Regions from separate parts of the Mesorhizobium sp. M1428 genome, predicted to be linked through region 3. Evidence: predicted binding sites of a transcription regulator. Region 3 holds the regulator's gene; each other region holds the start of a gene.
What was found. Region 3 encodes LexA, which represses DNA repair genes until DNA is damaged. Its sites were predicted from a motif close to TGTTCNNNNTGTGTTCNG; they were not measured.
Positions count from the first base shown of each region.

Region 1 (4,763 bases), on a different contig from region 3:
TGACCGAACCCAACACCAAAGACGATCATATCGAGCGCGACGGCGCCCACGTCTATGTCGCGCCGGAGGCAGCGCTTTTCCTGTTCGGCACCGAGATGGACTTCGAGCAGACGACGCTGCGCACCGGCTTCACCTTCCGCAACCCGAACCAGAGTTCGGCCTGCGGCTGCGGCGAATCGGTCGAGCTGAAGCCGGCTGATCTGAAGGCACTGGCCGAAGCACGCGCTTCGGCTTGATTTTCCTTCGCCGTTCCCGGCGGCAATCGCATACGGAGAGCCCCCTCATCCGGCCCTTCGGGCCACCTTCTCCGCGATGGGGAGAAGAGGCTGGCGCCAGCGCTGGCGACTTCCTCTCCCCTCGGGGAGAGGTCTGATTGCCCCGAATTGCCCTTCGCAATTCGGTTGGCAATCCGGGTGAGGGGGCGCTTGTCCATATGCGATAGCTCTGCCGTAAACGGGGAGAAGAACGCTAATCCACCCACATCCCCGTTCGCTTGTGCCAGTCTGCGATCGACTCCTCCGGGTAGACATCGAAAACCTTGTCGCCCTTGCCGATATCCGGCTCGACCCAGTTCGCCTTGTATTTCAGCATCAGATGCACCTTCTCCGGCGGCTTCGGCAGGTCGGTGTCGATCGCCGAGGCAAACGGATGCACCAGCTCCGGCCAGGTCGGATCGTAGAGCCAGAGCGCCGTCCCGCATTTCGTGCAGAAATTCCGTTCGCCCGTCGAGATCTCGCGTTGCGGGTGCTCGTCGTCCTCGATCTCGGCGCGGTAGACGCCGAGATCGCGCTTGCCCTGGATTTTCAGCGTCTCGTAATCGGCGCCGAGATTGATGGCGAAACCGCCACCGCCCTGCTGCTTGCGGCAGATCGAGCAATAGCACAGCATGAACGGCACCGGCGTGTGGCTTTCCACCTCGAAACGCACGGCATTGCACCGGCAGGACCCCTTGAGCAGAAGCGGCATGAAAAAACTCCGACGAAATTGATTCTGAACTTGTCAGAATGGTGCCGGTTGCGTCGATGACAAGGGGAAATCCTGGTGACATGATCGCCGCATGGACAACGAGCGCATAGAAGAGCTTTTCGAAGGCCTCGGCCCGGTCAGCATCCGCAAGCTGTTCGGCGGCAAGGGCATCTATTTCGACGGCGTCATCGTCGCCATCGTCATCCGTGGCGAACTGATGCTGAAGGCCGACGCGGAAAGCGCCCCGGATTTCGAAGCGGCCGGCTGCCGGCAATGGACTTATACCGGCTCGCGCCACGGCAAGCTCGTGTCGATGCCCTATTGGAGCGTTCCCGACAGCGCGTTCGACGATCCCGACGAGATGGCGATCTGGGCGCGGCGTGCCTACGAGGCAGGACGGCGCGCCGGCAAATAGGCTGCGTCATGCTTCGGCAAGTCCGGGCCGCATTTCACGCCAGTTCGCGCGCCTCGGGCACGAGCGCCAGCGCCTCGGCAAAGCTGGCGCTGGTGAAGGCGGCGCTCTCGACGGCGAGCATCGCGGCGGCAACGCCTTCCCGTAGCGCTGCGCGCAGCGTCAGGCCGCGCAGCAGGGCGGCGATCGTCGCACCGGCCAATGCGTCGCCGGCGCCGGCAGCATCGGTCCGCTTCTGTAGCGGCGGTGGCGAGATCGAGAACGCGCCGGTTTGGTCGAAACCGAGCACCGGTCCGTCGCCGGCAGTGATCACGCCGCTTTTCAGGCCGGCGCGTCTCAGGCCGTCGACGATGCCTTGATCGCCAGCATCGATATCGGTGCCGGCAAGCACGCCGGCCTCGTGCCGGTTCATGAACGCCACGGCCAGACGGTCGAGCACTGGCGTCAGCCGCGCCGCTTTGCTGGGCGAGACCGCAAGCGCAAACACCGGCTTGCCGGCGGCGAGTGCCGCCAGCCGCTCCAGCGCGGAAGACGGCAGGTTGGCATCGCACAGCACCGCGTCGGCCGAACCGATCGCTTCCCGCACCTTGGCGCGGCGGATCTGCTTGGGAAGCGCCAGCTCGTATAGCACCATGTCGGCAAGCCCGGCGATCAGCGCGCCGTCGCTATCGACCAGCATCGTATGGCTTGGCGTTGCCCGGTCGAGAAAAACCGCCGACAAATCGGCAATGCCGGCCTCGGCGACGGCGCGCAAAACCTTGTCGCCAAGGGCATCGCCGCCGCGCACCGAAAGCAGCGAGGCCGAGGCGCCGCGCCGCACCGCCCAGCGCAAGGCATTGAAGACGGCACCGCCGACATGCTCGCGCATCGTGCCGGCGTTGGAAGCGGCCGGCACGAAGGCGCCGGCAACCCGGCCGCGCCGCTCGATATAGGCGCCGCCCACGGCCAGGATCGTCGGGGAGTTCATCATGCCGGCAAATGCCCCTTGCTGTTGCCCGGGAGGAGACTAGGTCGCCGGGCGGAACCCTGCAATCGCGGCTCCGATTCGGTTGGTGACGGCAACGGCGCCGCATGCGAGGCGGGATACATCCGGAAGCAAAATTGCGAAACAAAAATAGAACAAATATGAATGTGCGTTATTTTTCAAACCCTTGGCGCTCATTGACAAATGAGAACAAATGAGGTACATTCCTTTTAGGGATTGCGGGATTGTCCGGCCTCCATTGACGACCACGGGGTGATGTATCATGGCTCAGAATTCTTTGCGGCTTGTAGAGGACAAAGCGGTGGACAAATCAAAGGCTCTGGATGCGGCGCTGTCGCAAATCGAGCGTGCCTTCGGCAAGGGCTCGATCATGCGGCTCGGCGCGAACGAGCAGGTCGTCGAGATCGAAACGGTGCCGACCGGCTCGCTTGGGCTGGACATCGCGCTTGGCGTCGGCGGCCTGCCGCGCGGCCGCATCGTCGAGATCTACGGGCCGGAAAGCTCGGGCAAGACGACGCTGGCGCTGCACACGGTGGCCGAAGCCCAGAAGAAGGGCGGCATCTGCGCCTTCGTCGATGCCGAGCACGCGCTCGACCCGGTCTATGCCCGCAAGCTCGGCGTCGATCTCGAAAACCTGCTGATCTCGCAGCCCGATACCGGCGAGCAGGCGCTAGAAATCTGCGACACGCTGGTGCGGTCCGGCGCCATCGACGTGCTGGTGGTCGATTCGGTGGCGGCGTTGACGCCGCGGGCGGAAATCGAAGGCGAGATGGGCGATTCGCTGCCCGGCCTGCAGGCCCGCCTGATGAGCCAGGCACTGCGCAAGCTCACCGCCTCGATCTCGCGCTCCAACACCATGGTCATCTTCATCAACCAGATCCGCATGAAGATCGGCGTCATGTTCGGTTCGCCCGAGACGACGACCGGCGGCAATGCGTTGAAATTCTATGCCTCGGTCCGCCTCGACATCCGCCGCATCGGCTCGGTCAAGGATCGCGACGAGGTCGTCGGCAACCAGACCCGCGTCAAAGTGGTCAAGAACAAGCTGGCGCCGCCCTTCAAGGTGGTTGAGTTCGACATCATGTATGGCGAGGGCGTCTCCAAGACCGGCGAGCTGGTCGATCTCGGCGTCAAGGCGGGCGTGGTCGAAAAGTCGGGCGCCTGGTTCTCCTATAATTCGCAGCGTCTTGGCCAGGGCCGCGAAAACGCAAAACTGTTCCTGCGCGACAATCCCGACACGGCGCGCGAGATCGAGCTGGCGCTGCGGCAGAATGCCGGGCTGATCGCCGAGAAATTCCTCGAGAACGGCGGCTCCGAAAGCAGCGACGACGGTTTCGAGGACGACGCCGGGGTGATGTAGGGCAAGCGACATCTCGCGGAGCATCAGACAGGTTTGGATTTGATGTTTTGATTCTGAGTTTGTGTAATCGATGCGTTTCGAACCGCCGGCTCCGTGCCGGCGGTTCGCGTTTGACGGCGGGGCAGACGCGTTTCAAAGCGCTGGTGAAAGCCGGGATTTTAGCCCATTTGGTGTTTCTGGACAGGCTGCGGTGCGACCGCTAAAAGGCCATGTCTATTTTCCGCCGGCAGCCGGCGGTTCTCTCGAAAAGGCAGTATTCATGAGTGGCGTCAACGAGATCCGGTCGGCATTTCTCGACTATTTTCGCAAGGAAGGTCACGAGGTCGTCGCGTCGAGCCCGCTGGTGCCGCGCAACGATCCGACGCTTATGTTCACCAACGCCGGCATGGTGCAGTTCAAGAACGTTTTCACCGGTCTGGAGAAGCGGCCCTATTCGCGCGCCACGACCGCCCAGAAGAGCGTTCGCGCCGGCGGCAAGCACAACGACCTCGACAATGTCGGCTACACCGCGCGCCACCTGACCTTTTTCGAGATGCTCGGCAATTTCTCCTTCGGCGACTATTTCAAGGAGCGGGCCATAGAGCTTGCCTGGAACCTGATCACCAGGGAGTTCGGGCTGAAGAAGGACAAGCTGCTGGTCACCGTCTACCACACCGACGACGAGGCGGCCTCGTACTGGAAGAAGATCGCCGGCCTTTCGGACGATCGCATCATCCGCATCGCGACTTCGGACAACTTCTGGGCAATGGGTGACACCGGACCTTGCGGGCCGTGTTCGGAGATATTCATCGACCGTGGCGAGCACATCTGGGGCGGCCCCCCCGGCAGCCCCGAGGAGGATGGCGACCGTTTCCTTGAATTCTGGAACCTGGTGTTCATGCAGTACGAACAGGTGACGAAGGACGAGCGCGTCGACCTGCCGCGTCCGTCCATCGACACGGGCATGGGCCTCGAGCGCATGGCCTCTATCTTGCAAGGGGTTGAAAGCGTCTTCGAAACCGACCTGTTCCGCCACCTGATCGACGCTGCATCGTCGGCGC
Region 1 covers NZ_JAMYKT010000008.1:84,928-89,690, reverse strand. The annotation lists gene sufA (Fe-S cluster assembly scaffold SufA) at 1-236, shown strand, start outside; gene NKG60_RS13710 (GFA family protein) at 469-966, opposite strand; gene NKG60_RS13705 (TfoX/Sxy family protein) at 1,058-1,381, shown strand; gene NKG60_RS13700 (PfkB family carbohydrate kinase) at 1,416-2,348, opposite strand; gene recA (recombinase RecA) at 2,626-3,723, shown strand; gene alaS (alanine--tRNA ligase) at 3,983-4,763, shown strand, end outside.
Region 1: recA (recombinase RecA) is a predicted target of LexA. The motif match lies at 2,483-2,500, and genes of this name have one in related genera.

Region 2 (4,763 bases), on a different contig from region 3:
CCATTCCTTGAGCGCCTTGCGAGCCATTTTTTCAACCTGGGCAAGGTCGCTGGTGAAGAAGGGGATACGGTCGCCATCTTCCGAAAGCGGCTCAACCCGATCGAGCGTCGGCCGCTCGGGCACCCAACCGAGAACGAAGGCAATATCGAAATCGATCTGGCGGTCCGGGCCAGCTGTAACCTCCAGCCGTTTGACGACGTCCGGATAGAGTTGCTTGCGCGCCGGCCACGTCTCCGGAAGCGCCTCGGCTTGCAACCGCGTCCGGGGCACGTCGATCAGTTCCATGATCTGATGGCGCGGAACTTTGTCCTCCGGCCAGCCCGCACAACATGCAGTCGTCGCAGCCTCGTCGGCTTCCATCCAGACTGAAGCAGCCCGGTCCTCGTCCTCGGTGGGCTTGTCGTCTTCCGGAAAGCCTTTGATATCCCACCCTTCCAACGCGAACAAACCTTCCGCGCCTTGCAATGCCGTAATGCCGGCCCGTGCGAAAACTGCTTCGGCTGCCGCGACGCCGCGTGCCAGTTCTTCAGGTGTTGCATCTTCAATGTTCAAGCGAAGTTCCATGGTTCGCCTCCTGTATCAATCCTTCCGGTAGTGAACAAAATAAGAACATCGGTGTCAATAGACTCCTGACAACGGCGAAATAATCTCGTTTTTTCAGCGGGATAGAACACTCGGAAACGGTCGATGCTCCGTGCTCAATTCCCAAGGCGACTGCATCCCCGGCCGATGCTATAGGCGGACCGCCGCGGACAGGGACAGTCGGTCCCGCGTCCCGTCCTGCGGCCGGCGCTTTGCTGACGCTCCTACGGCTGTCCTGTTAACCGCCCGCGGCGAGGGCGATTTTCCTCGGTCCCGCGCGCGACAATGTCCGCATTTGCGGACGCGCGCAGGACTACGGTTTATGCGCCGTTTTTCCTTGGGGCGCCGACAGTCGCCGGCGCGGACGTCCAACCGGACAAGGCGGCCTTCGACATATCGTCCTGCCGGCCGACTCTATCGGTGCCACCGGGCGGGCGGTCGCGACAAACATTTTCTTCCGCAGCGCCACCTCACCATGCCATTGACTCTTTATTAGGAAGAGAACAAATGAGGAACATACCGCCAGCTTTTCGCGTTCAGGGGACTGATGAGTGCATCGACGCCAAACGCTGCCATTTCCGGTCTTCGAGATCGCATTGCGCGTCTCGAAGGGGGCAATGCGCGCGAACGAGCGGTTCTGCCTTTCGGTGTCGCTGCTATCGACAGCCATCTGCCGGGAGGCGGTGTGGCACTTGGCTCCCTTCATGAAGTTGCCGGTGGCGGCAATGGCGCAATCGATGGCGCTGCCGCCTCGCTTTTTGCGGCCGGAATTGCAGCGAGGACGAAAGGAAAGGTGCTGTGGTGTGTGACGCGCCAGGATCTGTTTGCCCCGGCAATCGCCCAGGCCGGACTTCACCCGGACCGCGTGATCTATGTCGAAGCAGGTGACGAGAAATCCTTGCTCGCCTGCTTCGAGGAAGGCCTGCGGCACGTGGGGCTTGGCGCTGTGGTTGCCGAAGTTGCCCGTCTGTCGATGACGGCCTCGCGCCGCTTGCAGCTTGCATCCGAGGGGTCTGGCGCGCTGGGCATCGCCATCCGCCGCTGGCGCCGCCAGACGGAAGCTGCCGATTTCGGGCAGCCGACGGCGTCTGTCACGCGCTGGCGGGTTTCTGTCTTGCCATCGCGGCCGCTTCCAGTGCCGGGCGTCGGCCGAGCACGATGGCAACTTGAACTGATCCGGTCTCGTGGAGGCGAAACGCTCGATATCGAAGTGGAGGCATGTGATGCAAAGGGTCGTCTCGCTCTTCCTTCCAAGCTGGTCGACCGACCGGCTCAGAAGGAAATTGGGCGACGTCTCGCCGCGGCCGGATAGGCCCTTGGTGCTGGTCGGGCGGCAGGGCAATCGCCGCTTGGTGACCGCCGTCGATCGCGCGGCACTGGAAGCGGGCCTGCGCGTCGGAATGCCGGCGACGAAGGCGCAGGCCCTGGTCCAGGGGCTGGCGGTCATGGATGCCGAACCCGATGCCGACGCGGAGGCATTGGAGCGGCTGGTCCTATGGGCATTGCGGCGCTATGCGCCGATCGTAGCTGCGGATCCTCCCGACGGATTGGTCATGGACACGACCGGCGCCGATCACCTTCATGGCGGTGAGCGCTTGATGCTGGCCGATATGGTCGAGCGTCTCAGCCAGGTTGGCTTCTCGGCGCGGTCAGCGATTGCCGATAGCTGGGGTGCTGCTCATGCGGTGGCGCGGTACGTCAAGCAGACCGTCAGTGTGGTTGGCGTCAACGCAACCGTCGACGCCATTCGTCCTCTGCCCATCGCGGCACTGCGGTTGCCCGATGCGATCGTCAGCGGTTTGCGAGTTCTGGGCTTCGACAGGGTGGGGGAGCTTCTGAACCAGCCACGCGCGCCGCTGACCCTGCGCTTCGGGCCGGAACTGGGCCGCCGGCTTGACCAGGCTTCTGGACGCCTTGCCGAACCGATAGAGCCGGCGCGACCAGCCGATGTGGTCGAGGTCAAACGAGCCTTTGGCGAACCCATCGGTGCGGCCGAGACTATCGCCCGCTATGTCGGCAAGCTTGTTCAAGCGCTGTGTGCCGAGCTTGAGACCAAAGGCCTTGGCGCCCGGCGCCTCGACCTGCTGCTTTTCCGCGTCGACAACCGCATCGAAGCCATTCGCGTCGGCACGGCCTTGCCTGTCCGGGATGTGAAGCGGCTGACGCGTCTCATCTGCGACAAGATCGAGAAGATCGATCCGGGCTTCGGCATCGAGTTGATGCGCTTGTCCGCGCCCCTGGCCGAACCAGTGACACCCAGGCAAACCATTTCGTCTCTGATCGGGCAACGCGACGCGGACATCTCGGACCTGATCGACATACTCGGCAACCGTGTCGGCGAGGAGAGGCTGTATCGGTTTACCCCAGTTGCCAGCGACGTGCCGGAGCGATCGTTTCGGCGCGTGGCTCCGGAATCGGTAGAAACCGGCCACGCCTGGCCAGACCACTGGCCACGCCCGGCTCGTTTGTTTGCCGTGCCGGAGCAGATCGAGGCGATAGCGCTGCTGCCGGATCACCCGCCGGCCAGCTTCACCTGGAGAGGCATTCGTCGAAGGGTGAAGCGGGCCGACGGTCCTGAGCGTGTTTTCGGCGAGTGGTGGAAGCGTGATGCCGAACTCGCCGCCGTGCGCGACTATTTTCAGGTCGAGGATGAAGCCGGCGAGCGGTTCTGGATTTTTCGCGCCGGCGACGGCGAGGATGCAGCAACAGGTTCCCATCGCTGGTTCCTGCACGGCATCTTTGGATGACCGCGCCTTACGTCGAGTTGCAATGCACCTCGCATTTCTCTTTCCTGCGCGGCGCCAGCTCCTGCGAGGAACTGTTTGCGCAAGCAGCATGCATGGACATGCCGGCCCTTGCCGTTTGCGATCGCAACAGTCTGGCCGGCATCGTGCGAGCCCATGAGGCCGCCAAGGCGACCGGCGTCAGGCTGATCGTCGGCTGCCGGCTGGATCTGGCGGAAGAGATCTCCATCCTGGTTTATCCAACCAACCGCGCATCCTACTCCCGCCTTTGTCGCTTGCTGTCGCTGGGCAAGAAACGCGGCGGCAAGGCCAAATGCGTGCTGCATTGGGCCGATCTTGTCGCCTATGGCGAGGGCCTCGTCGCGGTGTTCGTTCCCGACCAGGCCGACGATACGTGCTCACTTTGGCTGCGCCGGCTGCGCGATGCATTTGGCGATCGAACCTACATGGCGTTGACGCTGCGGCGCCGCCCCAATGACGCTTTGCGGCTGCATGATCTGTGCAACCTTGCCGGGCAGGCCGGCGTGCCGACGGTCGTCACCAACGATGTGCTCTTCCACGAGCCGTCACGGCGCATCCTGCAGGATGTCGTCACCTGCATCCGGCACAATGTCACGGTCGATGATGCCGGTTTTCGGCGCGAGCGGCATGCCGACCGTTACCTGAAACCGCCCGACGAAATGGCGCGGCTGTTCGGCCGCTATCCCGAGGCGATCGCTCGCACGGTAGAAATCGCAGAGCGCTGTCGGTTTTCGCTGGACGAACTTGCCTATCAATATCCCGAGGAGCGCATGCTGCCGGGCCTGACGCCTCAGCAGGCACTGGAAAAGCTGACATGGGAAGGCGCGACGGAGCGGTTTCCTGAAGGCGTGCCGGACAAGGTTGTTGGCACGCTCAAGCATGAATTGCAGCTCATTGAGAAGCTGCAATACGCGCCCTATTTTCTGACGGTCAATGCGATCGTTCGCTTTGCCCGCAGTCAGGACATTCTTTGCCAGGGCAGGGGGTCGGCGGCCAACAGCGCCGTCTGCTACGTGCTTGGCATCACCTCGATCGACCCCGACCGAAATGATCTCCTGTTCGAGCGCTTTGTCTCGGAAGAGCGGCGTGAGCCGCCTGACATCGATGTCGATTTCGAGCACGAGCGGCGTGAAATCGTCATGCAATGGGTGTTCGACACCTATGGCCGTGAACATGCAGCACTGTGCTCGACCGTCATTCGCTATCGCTCCAAGGGCGCTTTGCGCGACGTCGGCAAGGCGCTCGGTCTGCCCGAAGACCTGATCAAGATGCTGTCGTCGCAGGTCTGGGGCTGGTCGGACGAAGGCGTTCAGCCGAAACACGCCGAGGAGCTGAACCTCAATCTCGGCGATCGCCGTCTTCGCCTGGCGTTGGATCTCGCCAAACAGCTCATCGGCGCCCCGCGCCACTTGTCGC
Region 2 covers NZ_JAMYKT010000009.1:10,487-15,249, reverse strand. The annotation lists gene NKG60_RS14660 (hypothetical protein) at 1-564, opposite strand, end outside; gene NKG60_RS14655 (ImuA family protein) at 1,130-1,894, shown strand; gene NKG60_RS14650 (DUF6504 family protein) at 1,806-3,329, shown strand; gene NKG60_RS14645 (error-prone DNA polymerase) at 3,326-4,763, shown strand, end outside.
Region 2: NKG60_RS14655 (ImuA family protein) is a predicted target of LexA. The motif match lies at 1,082-1,099, and genes of this name have one in related genera.

Region 3 (4,763 bases):
CTGGCTATGTTGGCGCCGTTGGCATAGGCGTTGTCCCAATCGGCAATGTGACGTTCGAACACCCTGCGCCCTCCCCTGGCAATATGGCCTTGCGACGTAGCGTGAGCATCGCGCGGCGCGTCGTCGCCAGCCTCACGGCTCCAGCTCTCGCATCAATCTCAAGTGACAGCCGTCTTGATGGCGAAGCGCGCATCCTTCCATGCACCGGTGCGCAGGATGTCCTCAAGTACTTCGACGGCCTGCCAGACATCGGCATAGCCGACATAGAGCGGGGTGAAGCCGAAGCGCATGGTCGATGGCGCGCGAAAATCGCCGATCACGCCACGTTCGATCAGCGCGCGCATGATCTGGTAGCCATGCTCATGCATGAATGAAATCTGGCTGCCGCGTTTTTCCCCATCGCGCGTGCTTTCGAGCGTGAGCCCGTAAGTGCCGCACTTTGCCTCGACAAGCTCGATGAACAGATCGGCCAGCGCGATGCTCTTCTTGCGCACCGCCGTCATGTCGACATCGTTCCAGATGTCGAGCGCGCCCTTAAGCGTGCGCATCGACAGGACCGGCTGCGTGCCGCACAGAAACCGGCGGATGCCGGTGCCGGCCGCATAGCCTGGCTCGAAGGCGAAGGGCCGTGCATGGCCCCACCAGCCGGTGAGCGGCTGCTGGATGTCGGCAAGATGCCGCTCAGCCGCATAGATGAAAGCAGGCGCGCCCGGGCCGCCATTCAGATATTTGTAGGTGCAGCCAACGGCAAAATCGGCGTTTGCCTTGTCGAGCTCGACTGGCATCGCTCCAGCGGTGTGGCAGAGATCCCAGACGATCATCGCCCCGGCTTCCTGGGCTCTGCGCGTCAGCGCCGGCATGTCGCGCAGTTCGCCCGACTTGTAGTTGACGTGGTTGACCAGCACCACAGCGGTGCGTTCGTCGATCAGCTCTTCGATGCTCGGCGCGTCGACCCCCGAGAGGCGCAGCAGCGTATCCTTTCGCGTCGAAGCCACACCCTCAGCCATGTAGAGGTCCGTCGGAAAACTATCGCCCTCGGCGACGATGACCTGCCGCTCCGGTCGCATGGCCATGGCGGCGTGCAGCAGTTTATAGATGTTGACCGACGTCGTGTCGCAGACCACCGTCTGGCCGGCCGCGGCACCGATCAGGCGCCCGAGCTGGTCGCCAAGTTCAAGCGGCATGTTGAACCAGCCGGCCGTGTTCCATGCGCGGATGAGATCATGCGACCATTCTTCGGTCGCGGCCTTGCGCAATTCATCGAAAGCGGCACGTGAAGCAGCTCCTAGCGAATTGCCGTCGAGATAGATCACTCCTTGCGGCAACACAAAGCGGTCGCGCATCGCGCGCAGCGGATCTGCGGCATCCATCGCCTTTATGGCCGCGAGATCGGGAATTCCTGTCATGATTTGCCTGCTCCCCCAAAATTCAATGCAACGCCGGATACGCATCGACTGTTCTTCCATCACCTGGTTGCGCGCAGGAAGGCTCCACCGGCGAGAAGCAGCCTAACCAGGCGGTGGAAACCAGGACTTAACCCGAGGTTGGCGTTTTGAGTTCGTTTCGTTCACGGTGCATTGACCAAACCGCACACTCGATAGGGGTTCACTTCCGTGCCCTCCGCCGACCGACGGCCGATGCCAATGTGGCCTTCCGGGAAGCCAGAAGGGCGCAAACGAAAGCAGAATCAAGGCGATGAGGCTCGCGACGGTGAAAGTGGGGTACCCCGGTTAGGGGACGTCGTTTGTTTCCCGAGCCTTAACGCATTCATTAAACTTTAAACAGTTGCGGAACACAACTGGAACAGATAGTGTTTGTTCTGGGTTTGTTTTTCTGATTCTGTTGGGGGTCGCTATGCTGACACGCAAACAACACGAACTGCTTATGTTCATCCACGAAAGATTGAAGGAAAGCGGTATCCCGCCTTCCTTCGACGAGATGAAGGAAGCGCTCGACCTGGCTTCCAAATCGGGAATCCACCGGCTGATTACGGCACTGGAGGAGCGCGGCTTCATTCGCCGTTTGCCCAACCGGGCCCGTGCGCTGGAGGTGCTGCGCCTGCCTGACTCGATCGCCCCCGGCCTCAATGCGGCACGCAAGTTCTCGCCGAGTGTCATCCAGGGCAGTCTTGGGCAAGGCGGTCCGCGGCAAGGCAAGCCGACATCGTCGCGCGTCCCTGCGGCCGGAAATGACGACGATGTCGTCGCCGCCGTTTCGATCCCGGTGATGGGCCGCATCGCCGCCGGTGTGCCGATCGACGCCATCCAGCACCAGACGCATTCGATTTCGGTGCCGCCGGATATGATCATGGGCGGCGAGCATTATGCGCTCGAGGTCAAAGGCGATTCGATGATCGAGGCTGGCATTTTCGACGGCGACACGGTGATCATCCGCAATGCCGATACGGCGAGCCCCGGTGAGATCGTGGTGGCACTGGTCGACGAGGAGGAAGCGACGCTGAAGCGGTTCCGCCGCAAGGGCGCTTCGATCGCCCTGGAAGCCGCCAATCCGGCCTACGAGACGCGCATCTTCGGACCAGACAGGGTCAAGGTGCAAGGCAAGCTCGTCGGACTGATCCGCCGCTACTGAGTTCCGCCCTTGGCGCCGGCTTTGGGTTTGTCGGCCCTGCGGTATGGCGGCAGGCCCCGTGCCGCGCGTGAAAATTTCCGCTGCACGTGCCAGGGCCGGTATGATTTTTCGACCGCGAAACGGATTTCGGCGCGTGTTGCAGCTTGTGGATCGAAATAGACGGCGGCACTTCCCGCGCGCGCCAGTTGCCGTTTGGTGACGACGAGGACCAGCCGGTCGTAGTAGCAGGGGTTATGGGCGGTGGCGTCGTCGATGACGATCAAACTGGCAAAGGCGCAGGCTGGCCGCGCAGTATCGCGGTCCTTGGCTTGTGCGATGATCGCGCCGGATGGATGCCTGGCAAGGCAGAGGCCGTCCGTGCAAATGAACGGCATACCCGGCGGTAGGTCGGCCGGATCGGCAATGTCGAATTGCGGATCGTTCTTTCCAGGTGTTTCCGGCGCGACGATAGCCTCTGATGTGAGCGCGCGTTTCCAGTTGTCGATGGTGAACTCATTCGGGCGTGCCCGGTTGACCGCGAGTTCACCGCTGTCGATCGGCAGCGCGACCAACCGTGCGTCCTCCGAGATCAATACATCGGGTACGCGCGTCTGGGTTGTCGTTAGCAAGCCGGCGAGCGCAAAAGGAAGTGCCGCCAGCCGCAACCAGGTCGTCGCCATGCTGGCAATGACAAGGGCGATCGTCACCAAAAGGACGGATCTCAGCGAAATCAGCCCAACCGCATCGATTGGCGAGCGCTCGGAGATCCACCCGGACAGGGCGATCATCGCCGTCAGCCCCTTGCCCATCACGTATAGGAAAGGCCCATCCGCGCCGAACGGCATCGCCAGCGCACTGAGGACGGCGAAGGGCATGACGACCAGTGAGACGATGGGCATGATGGCCAGATTGGCCAACAGGCTGAGCGGCGCCACGCGCTGGAAATGCCATATGGCGAAAAGCGCCGTGGCGCTCCCTGCAATGATTGAGGTCATCGCCAGGCCGCCCATGCCCAGCAGGACCTTTCGCGTGGCGAGGCGTAGCGGCGACCGCCGCGGCGGCGGCGTGGTGGCCCTGCCGGCGCGGTAGTCGGACCAGCCGGCATAGGCGCCGACAAGGGCCGCCGTCGCGGCGAAGGACATCTGGAAGCTCGGACCGACCACCTCGTGTGGCGACACCAGAATGACCGCGATGGCCGAGATCGCCAGGTTGCGCATGGTGAGCGCGGCCCGGTCGAACAGCACGGCGATAAGCATCACCGCCAGCATGATGAAGCTGCGTTCGGCCGCTACCACAATGCCGGAAAAGACGAGGTAGGCCGCAATCGAAAAAAGCGCGGCGGCCGCGGCATATTTCTTGACCGGCCGTCGCGATGAGAAATCGGGAAACAGCGCAAAGGCGCCGCGTAGCAGCGCCATGATGGTGCCGGCGACCAACGCCATATGCAGCCCCGAGATAGAGATGATGTGATAGATGCCTGTACGCCGCATCGCTTCGTTGATCTCCTCGGGAATGCCGGCGCGCACGCCGACGATCAGCGCAGCAGCAATCTCGCCCTCGGCGCCGCCGATGCGGCTGCGGATATGGTCGGCGATGGATTCGCGCGCGTCTTCGATCGCAGAAGAAAGCCGCGCGGCAAGCGGCATGCTGCCCGACGACACGACTTTCGGATTGCCGAGAAAAAAGCCGCTGCCGCCGATACCGGCGAAATAGCTGTCGAAGGAGAAATCATAGCTGTCGGGCCGCACCGGCCCGGTCGGCGGCAGCAGCCGCACATAGCCGGCGATCTCGGAACCGGCGGTCAGCTCAGCCGGTATTTTCATCGCCGAAACGCGGACCCGTTCCGGCATGTAACGCAGTGTCGGCCTGGCGGTTGAGATCACATCGATCGTCAGCCTGATGCGGCCGCTCGCCATGGGCTCGTACGATACGACGCGACCCGTCAGCCGCGTCGAGATTTCGGAACCGAGCATATGCGTCCCGACACGCCAGGTCTCGAACTTGGCGGCAAGCACGCCAAGCGCGCAGAGCAACGCCACTATGAAGCACAGGCGCGTCCTGGGCCATGACCGCGAGACGACGGCACAAAGGGCTGCCAAGGCGACGATAGCGATCGGCTGTGGGAAGGCCGGCTCGGCCGCCATCGCGAAATACACGACCACCCCGCATGCGAGGAACACCGGCACCAGCAGGAA
Region 3 covers NZ_JAMYKT010000005.1:158,566-163,328, forward strand. The annotation lists gene NKG60_RS09610 (hormone-sensitive lipase) at 1-62, opposite strand, end outside; gene kynU (kynureninase) at 159-1,406, opposite strand; gene lexA (transcriptional repressor LexA) at 1,855-2,589, shown strand; gene NKG60_RS09625 (ComEC/Rec2 family competence protein) at 2,583-4,763, opposite strand, start outside.